DNA from 2 places in the Paeniglutamicibacter sp. NPDC012692 genome. Region 2 is predicted to be linked to the other one. Evidence: predicted binding sites of a transcription regulator. Region 2 holds the regulator's gene; the other holds the start of a gene.
What was found. Region 2 encodes HrcA, which represses chaperone genes, less so after heat shock. Its sites were predicted from a motif close to TTNGCACTCGNNNNNNNCGAGTGCNAA; they were not measured.
Positions count from the first base shown of each region.

Region 1: a site for HrcA is predicted at 3,111-3,137, ahead of groL (chaperonin GroEL). Genes of this name have one in related genera too.

Region 1 is NZ_JBIBDE010000008.1:65,686-70,317, forward strand. Features, by position in the region: gene ACFY5D_RS20380 (threonine/serine exporter family protein) at 1-1,086, shown strand, start outside; gene ACFY5D_RS20385 (uracil-DNA glycosylase) at 1,097-1,855, opposite strand; gene ACFY5D_RS20390 (DUF3263 domain-containing protein) at 1,985-2,281, shown strand; gene ACFY5D_RS20395 (LytR C-terminal domain-containing protein) at 2,376-3,035, shown strand; gene groL (chaperonin GroEL) at 3,315-4,632, shown strand, end outside.
Region 2 is NZ_JBIBDE010000001.1:509,466-514,097, reverse strand. Features, by position in the region: gene ACFY5D_RS02280 (DUF3097 domain-containing protein) at 201-1,064, opposite strand; gene hrcA (heat-inducible transcriptional repressor HrcA) at 1,281-2,294, shown strand; gene dnaJ (molecular chaperone DnaJ) at 2,346-3,476, shown strand; gene ACFY5D_RS02265 (16S rRNA (uracil(1498)-N(3))-methyltransferase) at 3,473-4,276, shown strand; gene ACFY5D_RS02260 (GerMN domain-containing protein) at 4,392-4,632, opposite strand, start outside.

The sequences.
Region 1 (4,632 bases), on a different contig from region 2:
GGCGAGTCGTACTCCATGCTGCGCGTTGTGCGCTCGTGGACCAACAACTTTGCCGGCCTTGCCTACGTGCACCAGCTGGTCTCCGACATTGTCGCCGGCGGTGTCACCCGCCAGCAGTCGGTGGACAGGCTTCGGGAAATCTCCCGGCAGCCAAAGCCCTTCCCGCGTTGGATGGTGTCCGGCGCGGCGGGCGGATTCGCCGCGGCGTTTGTTGTCTTTATCGGCGGATCCCTGGTGGGGGCCGCGATTGCATTCTTCACCGCGCTTTTGGTCGGCCAGATCGCGAAGTACGCTTCGCGTTGGCGCATCCCCGATTTCTTCTCGATCGCCGCGTCGACCTTTGTGGTCACGGCCATCGCCGTGCTGTTCCATGCCTTGAATGCGCCGATCGACCCGGCATTGGTGGTTTCGGGCGGAATCTTGTTGCTGCTGCCCTCGTCCCGGTTCGTGTCGGCGCTGCAGGATGCCATCAACGGGTTCCCCGTGACCGCCGCGGGCAGGTTCTTCTCCGCGGGACTCAGCTACGCCGCAATCCTGACGGGCATCATGGCCGCCCTGGTGATCGGCCAATTGGCCGGTGCGCCGGAGCTTGACGTGCGGACCATCGACAAGATCGCCTACCCGGGGTGGCTGCTGGTCATCCTGGTCGCGGCGGCCGTCGTGCTGGGTGCCGTTACCGAACAAACCAGCCGGACCCTCCTGCTTCCTACCGGGGCCATCGCGCTGCTTGGCTATCTTTTGCTGCTGGGCATCCAGGCCCTGGGCGTGGGGGACCGGACCGCTCCGGCCGTGGCCGCCACGTTCATCGGCTTGGCGGGCCGCATCGTTGCGCACCGGATGCGGGCGCCCCAGCTGGTGCTTGCGGCCCCCGCCATCGTGTTCCTGCTGCCGGGCTTGATGATCTTCCGGTCCATGTACGGCCTGGTGTTCGACATCGAGGACATGACGGGTGCGCTGATCGACATGTTCACGGCGTTCACCATCATGATGGCCATCGCCGGCGGCGTGGTCTTCGGGGACACCCTGGCGCGGCCGTTCACCGGCAGCGCCGTCAGCGGGGAACGCAGCGGCATCCGCCGCCGTTAGCGCGTGCGGCTTACCGGGGCAGCGACCAGTCAATGGGGGCTGCCCCTTGCGCTTCCAGCAGCTGGTTGGTTCGGCTGAAGGGGCGCGACCCAAAGAACCCCCGGCGTGCCGAGAGCGGCGAGGGATGCGCGGAGGCGATGATCGGGGTGTCGCCGAGGCGGTCGCCCAGCGCCTGGGCGTCCTTGCCCCAGAGGATCGCAACCAGCGGGGCATCGCGTGCGGCAAGCGCCTCGATCGCCGCGTCGGTGACGGCCTCCCAGCCGATGCCGCGGTGGGAGCCCGCGGCGCCGGCGCCGACCGAGAGCACTCGGTTCAGCAACACCACTCCCTGGGCCGCCCACGCCGAAAGGTCGCCGTGGGTCGGGGTGATTATTCCCATGTCCGTGTGCAGCTCGGTGTAGATGTTCTGGAGGCTCCGGGGGAGCGGGTTCACGGTTGCCCGGGTCGAGAAACTCAGGCCCACGGAATGCCCCGGCGTTGGGTATGGATCCTGTCCCATGACCAGCACCCGGGCATCGGCCAGTGGCGACCTGAAGGCTCGCAAGATGTTCTCGGGTGCCGGAAGCACGTGCTCCCCGGCGCCTCTGCGCTTCTCGAGGGTCCGGGCAATGGCGACGAGGTTGCCTTCCACCGGAGCCAACGCCTCGGCCCAGTCGGCGGCCACGAGGCCCGCCGCAACCGCATCGCCAAGCCCCTTGTCGAAGGGGAACCTGGTGGTGTCGGGCTGTTCGTCGGGTAGCTCAAAGAGCGTTGGTTCTCCGGTGTCCATAGGAGCCATTGTGGCCGGATCGGACCCCCTTGAGGCAAATGACATGCACCGGATCCGCGTTAGAATAATTACATTGAACTAATTTGTTGGGGTTCACCATGCGGGGAACTGGATTGTTGAGGGTGTGCGATGCCAACCGAGGCACTTGGGCTTGATTTCGAGCTTGATGAATCCAGTGAATTGGACGAGCGTTCCCAGCGGATACTTGCGCTGGAGCGGCAGTGGTGGAAGTACGCTGGAGCCAAGGAGCAGGCAATCGCGCAGCTCTTTTCCATCTCCGCAACCAACTACTATCAGCTGCTGAATACCCTGATCGACACGGACGCCGCGTTGGCTTATGACCCCATGCTGGTCAAACGATTGCGTAGACTACGAACGACGAGGCATCGCGCTCGTTCGGCCAAAAAGGTCGAATCAGAGGCTTGAGTGCAACGCAGGTTGAAGGTTTCATTCTTCAGCCGCGCCTGCACCCTTGTATCCGCGTGTGCCCCCAAAGCTAGACACATCACCGAGGACGGGCATGACCAACTATCCGCGCGATGAATTTGATCGCGTCCCAGAGTTCAGCAACCGCAGTGGCTCGCACCGCGCCAATGGCTGGGCGGCTGCCGCATCTGTCGGTGGCGCGCGCCCGGGCCTTCGTTGGCTGGTGGTCTTCGGTGCCGTTGCTTTGCTGGTCGGAGTGTTTTCCTTCACGGCATTGCCCAAGCTCCTGAACGACGGAGGCGGCAAGCCCCCGGCAAACGTGGCGGCAAGCAGCTCCGAGTCCTCGGCCGACAAGTCGGCGTCGAAGGGCTCGGCGAAGGAATCCGAGAGCTCGAAGGCCTCTGACAAGTCCTCGAAGTCGGCTGAACCCAGCGAATCCGATGCGGTCCCGAGCGGCAGCGAATCGGGCCTCGGCGACGCAGCCGATCTCTCGATGAAGGTGGGTGTCTACAACGGCGCCAAAAAGGTCGGACTTGCCGGCACTGTGCGCACCACGCTCCTGAACGCGGGATTCACCAATGTCTCGGCCGCCAACTGGAGCAAGCAGGTTACCTATTCCACGGTTTACTACCGTGACGAGGCCAGCCGCGCCACCGCCGAACAGGCAGCCAAGGAGCTTGGAATCACCTCGATCGTGAAGACCAGCAACATCCCGGGCAGCATTGCCGTGGTCCTGGGAAACACCTTCCGCTAAGGACCGCGCCGCTGTCTATGCTCTGGGCTAACGCGTACAGCTTGCACTCTCCATGCTTGAGTGCCAAGATTTGTATTAGCACTCACGAGTTCCGACTGCTAATTCGATCGAAGTTTCGAGGCGAATCCATGCGGTCCGGAGTCTGTGTTTGAGTGAGTCCTGGACCTGAGCAGCGAGAATGTTTCACGATCGTCCCATGACATCGCGGAACATTCGTCCGTCGCGGGCGTTGCCTCCGGTCGTAGATAAGCATGAACGTCCCGAAAGGACATAGCCGCTATGGCCAAGATCATTGCATTTGATGAGGAAGCACGCCGCGGCCTTGAGCGCGGCCTGAACATTCTGGCCGACGCCGTCAAGGTAACGCTCGGCCCGCGTGGACGCAACGTCGTTCTGGAAAAGAAGTGGGGCGCCCCCACGATCACCAACGACGGTGTCTCCATCGCCAAGGAAATCGAGCTCGAGGACCCGTTCGAAAAGATCGGCGCCGAGCTCGTCAAGGAAGTTGCCAAGAAGACTGACGACGTTGCTGGCGACGGCACCACCACCGCCACCGTTTTGGCCCAGGCACTGGTCAAGGAAGGCCTGCGCAACGTTGCAGCCGGCGCCGACCCGCTGTCCCTGAAGCGCGGCATCGAGAAGGCTGTCGAGGCCGTCACCGTTGAGCTGCTGGCTTCCGCCAAGGAAATCGAAACCAAGGAAGAGATTGCGGCCACCGCATCGATCTCCGCAGGCGACGAGGAAATCGGCGCACTGATCGCCGAGGCACTGGACAAGGTCGGCAAGGAAGGTGTCATCACCGTCGAGGAGTCGAACACCTTCGGCCTCGAGCTTGAGCTCACCGAAGGCATGCGCTTCGACAAGGGCTACATCTCCGCTTACTTCGTGACCGACAACGAGCGTCAGGAAACGGTCCTCGAGGATCCGTACATCCTGATCGTCAACTCGAAGATCACCAACGTCAAGGACATGGTCTCCATCCTGGAGAAGGTCATGCAGTCGAACAAGCCGCTGCTGATCATCGCCGAGGACATCGAGGGCGAAGCCCTTGCCACCTTGATCGTGAACAAGATCCGTGGCCTGTTCAAGTCCGTCGCCGTCAAGGCTCCGGGCTTCGGCGACCGCCGCAAGGCCATGCTGGCCGACATCGCCATCCTCACCGGTGGCCAGGTCATCTCCGAGGAAATCGGCCTGAAGCTCGAAAACGCCACCATCGACCTGCTGGGCTCCGCCCGCAAGGTCGTTGTCACCAAGGACGAGACCACCATCGTCGAGGGTGCAGGCGACGCCGAGGAGATCGCCGGTCGCGTCAACCAGATCCGCGCCGAGATCGAGAACACCGATTCGGATTACGACCGCGAGAAGCTGCAGGAACGTCTGGCCAAGCTGGCCGGCGGCGTTGCAGTCATCAAGGCCGGTGCCGCAACCGAGGTCGAGCTCAAGGAACGCAAGCACCGCATCGAAGATGCAGTGCGTAACGCCAAGGCCGCCGTTGAAGAAGGCATCGTCGCCGGTGGCGGCGTGGCACTCATCCAGGCCGGCGCTGCTGCATTCGCCAAGCTGGAACTGACGGGCGACGAAGCAACCGGTGCGAACA
Region 2 (4,632 bases):
CGATGGACAGTTTATCGCCAATCCGAGGGGTCCATTGAACCGAATCGCTGCATCGGGCGAGTTCTGGCCGAAAGGTGAACGGTTTTTGAAGCCGCGGCGTCATCTTCAGGCCCTCCACGTGCCCGGATTGGTTGACGGGGTGACCATTCTCACGGAGCGGACGTTGCTTCGGCCGGGCGCGTCGCGGCGGGCCCTCCCGTCTATTCGGGCCCGTGGTCGCCGGCCGTGAGGAAATCGATGACCTCTTCAACGCGGCCCAAAAGCGACGGTTCCAGATCCGCATAGCTTCGAACCTGTCCAAGGATACGTTCCCATCCTTGCGCCACGTCGATCTGTTCCCGGTGCGGCCAGCCCAAGCCCTTGAGGATGCCTGTTTTCCAATCGGTTCCGCGGGGCACCACCGGCCAGGCCTTGATACCCAGCACCGTCGGGCGCACGGCTTGCCACACGTCGACGTACGGGTGGCCGACAATCAGGACATTGCCCGCGGCGCCGGGCACCCGCATGGCCTCGGCAGCGATCTTCGCCTCCTTGGTGCCGGACACCAGGTGGTCGACGAGGATCCCGAGCTTACGCTGCGGACCGGGGGAGAAGTCGCGGATGGCGGCGGCGAGGTCATCGACACCATGCAGCGGCTCGACGACGATGCCCTCCACCCGCAGGTCGTGGCCCCAGACCTTCTCGACCAGCTGGGCGTCGTGCTTGCCTTCAACCCAGATGCGGCTTGCGCGGGCGGTGCGGGCCCGCAGGTCGGTGACCATGCGTGAGCCGGAGGCGCTGCGTGCGGTGCCCTGGTTGGCCGGCTGCGCGGCAACCGGTTCCGTGATTTCCACGGGCTCGCCCTCGAGCAGGAAGCCGAAGCCCGTGCGGAAGGACTTGGTCCGGCCTGACCGGTCCTCCAACGCCATCACACGCATGCCGCCGGATTTCTCCATGCGGACGACCTCTCCGACCCAGCCGCTTTCGACATCTTCAAGCAGTAGGCCCAGGCTCAGCGGTACCTTGCGAAGCTGTCGTCGTACGGGTGCGCTCATGTCTTGGGCGCCCCAGGTGTAGTTGGTCATGGTTTCACTTTCCGGTGCCGGTGGTCGCGTGACGCGGCGGTGAGACGTGTGGTGAACGCGGCATCACCGTGTTTGAACAAACCATGCTAACAACCCAGCCAGACGTATTAGACTTAGCACTTGGACATGTCGAGTGCTAAGAGGCCGCTATTTCGCTGCCCCGGGCACCCGGATGCGTCGCCGACAGTATCAATCTGGTAGTCAGGAGGGTGGAGAATGACCGAACCGCGCAGGCTTGAGGTCCTCCGAGCCATCGTTGAAGACTATGTGAAGTCCCGTGAACCTGTGGGTTCGCGTGCCCTGCTGGAGCGTCACAACCTCGGCGTGTCGGCCGCGACCATCCGCAACGACATGGCCTCGCTTGAGGAAGAGGGCTTCATCGTCGCCCCTCACACGTCCTCCGGGCGCATTCCCACGGAAAAGGGCTACCGCCACTTCGTCGACCAGATCGGCGACATCAAGCCGCTCTCGCATGCCGAACGACGTGCCATAGCCGCGCTGATCGAAGGCTCCCACGACCTCAACGAGGTCCTCGAAAACACCGTCCGCCTGCTGGCCAGCATCACCCAACAGGTGGCGCTCATCCAGGTGCCGCACTACTCGAACGCCACGGTGCGCCACATCGAGCTGGTCGGCCTCGGCGCCGGGCAGACGCTCGTTGTCCTGATCGCCTCCAGCGGCAAGGTCGAACAGCGGGTCATTCTCTTGCCCCCGGACACCGGGGAGGAAGACCTCCACCGCCTGCGCGCGGTGTTCCTCGCCGTGTTGGACAACCGCCCCATTGCAGATGTCTCGAAACTCTGCGGAGGACCCACTGACCTGGTCGAACCGCGACTGCTGCACGCCGCACGGGCGATCGCCGACGCGTTGGCAGCCCTGGCCCGCAACAACACCGTGGACCGCATGGTCATGGCCGGCACCGCCAACCTGGCACGCGCAAACCGCGACTTCCCGTTGAGCATCACCCCTGTCCTCGAGGCGCTCGAGGAACAGGTGGTGCTGCTGCGGCTGTTCTCCGAACTGGAGCAGGACGCCCACGGGATCGCGGTGGGCATCGGCACCGAAAACCAGTACGGCGCACTGACCGAGGCCTCGGTGGTCGCCACGGGCTACGGGCCGGGCGAGCAGTCGATGATCGGCGTGTTGGGCCCGACGCGCATGAACTACCCCACCTCGATGGCCGCCGTGCGCGCCGTCGCCAGATATCTTTCCCGCATCCTGGCCGGCTGACCGCCGGGCAATTGTCAATTTTTTGAAGTACGAAAGGACACAGCGAGCACTGTGAGCACTCACTACGAAGTTCTGGGCGTCAGCAAGGACGCCACGGGCGAAGAGATCAAGAAGGCCTACCGCAAGTTGGCCCGCAAGCTGCACCCCGATGTGAACCCCGGGGATGACGCCTCCGAGCAGTTCAAGCTGGTGACCCGCGCCTACGAGGTGCTCGCCGATGCCGACAAGCGCGCCAATTACGACGCCACCGGCAACGAGAACGGCACGGGCCAGACCGGCTTCGGCGGGGGCGGCGGCTTCGGCGGCGGCTTCGGGGACATCTTCGAGCAGTTCTTCGGCGGCGGCCAGGCCCAGGGCCCGGCCTCGCGCACGCAGCGCGGACGCGACGCACTGATCACCGCGACCATCGACCTTGCCGATGCGGTGGCCGGCACCGTGTACCCGCTGGACATGGAAACGGCCGTCACCTGCCCCACCTGCGAGGGCACCTGCTGCCGCGAGGGCACCTCGCCCGTTACCTGCACCATCTGCCATGGCGCCGGCCAGGTCCAGCGCCCGGTCCGTTCCTTCCTGGGCCAGATGATGACCGTCGAGACCTGCGCGGCCTGCCGCGGCTTCGGCACCACCATCCCGGATCCCTGCATCGACTGCAGCGGCCAGGGCCGCATCCGCGAACGCATCTCCAAGCAGCTCAAGGTCCCCGCCGGCGTTGCCAGCGGAACCCGCATCCACTTGGCAGGCCAGGGCGAGGCCGGCCCCGGCGGCGGCCCCAACGGCGACCTGTACGTGGAGATCGAGGTGCGCCGCCACAAGGTCTTCGAGCGCGAGGGCGTCGACCTCCACGCACGCATGAACGTCCCGATGACGGCGGCCGCGCTCGGCGCGGACCTGAAGCTGGAGACCTTCGACGGCGCCCAGGTCATCGAGGTCGAATCCGGCGCCCAGTCCGGCGACACCGTCCGCCTCTCCGGCTACGGCGTTCCGCGCCTGCGCGGCGGCAAGCGTGGCGACATCATCGTGCACCTGCACGTCGAGACCCCGACCAAGGTCGACGCGGCACAGCGCGAGCTGCTGGAGCAGCTGGCCAAGCTGCGCGGCGAGGAATTCGCCGAGGGCCGCATGGAAAACAGCGGCGGCATGTTCTCCCGCCTGCGCGGCAAGCTCGGCAACCTGGGCGCATGAGCAACCAGTGCTTCTTCATGGAGCGCGGATCCCTCGGCGACCCCGCCGTCGGTTCCGTCCTCACCCTTGAGGGGCCCGAGGCCCACCACGCGGTGAACGTGAAGCGCGTGCGCAGCGGGGAGATGATCGACCTGGTCGACGGCACCGGCGTGCGCGCAAGCGTCGAGGTGCTGGACACCGACAAGTCCTCGTTGCGCGCCACGGTGGCCTCCGTCGAGCACGAGCAAGCCCCGCCGGTCCGCATCACCCTGGTGCAGGCGCTGGCCAAGGGCGACCGCGACCTGCAGGCCGTGGAGTCCGCGGTGGAGCTCGGCATCGACGCGGTGCGCCCGTGGCAGTCCGAACGCGCGATCGTCCGCTGGAACGAGGCCAAGGCCGCCAAGGCGCTGGGCAAGTGGGAAGCGACGGTGCTCAGCGCGCTGAAGCAGTCCAGGCGCACGTTCCTCCCCGAGGTCCTGCCGATGGTTTCCACCCCGGCCCTGGCCAAGTCCATGGCTGCCGCGGCGGTGGCCGGGACCCCGGTCTTGGTCCTGGTGCTACACGAACGCGGGGCCGCCTCGGTGGCCGACGTCGTGGCTGACTGGGCGGCAGCACACGCGCCGGCCCTGGCCGCGGGGGAGAACCCGCGCGCGGAGGTCCATCTGGTCGTCGGGCCCGAGGGCGGGATCTCCGACCACGAGATCGACCAGTTCCTGGCCGCCGGCGCCAAGGTCGCGCTGCTGGGCCGGCACGTGCTGCGCGCCTCGACCGCCGGACCCGCGGCGCTGGTGCTCGTCAGGCACCTGCTGGGGCAGCTCTGACATGTAGGAAGTCCAGGGCGGCAGCGCCACAGACAAGGAATCCCTGTGCGGTTCCCCGGAAAAGGGTGAACCGCACAGGGATTCCTGCGTTGTGCTGCTTCGTTCGGCGGCGAGGCTACTGCGTGACCGTGAAGTCCTTGGACTCGAGGGCGAACCGCTTCTCCGTGGCCGCATCGACGCCCCACGCGGTGAACGTGTACTCGCCGGCCCCCAGCTCGTGGCTGAAGGAAAATTCGTTGGTGGCCCGGGAACCGTCTCCCGGGGGCAGCATGCCGGAGGCGACGGGCTCGGTCGACACGCTCCTGGCCTTCAGCGGGTGCATGGGCTTCCTCTTCCGGATCTCCCAGAATTCCCCG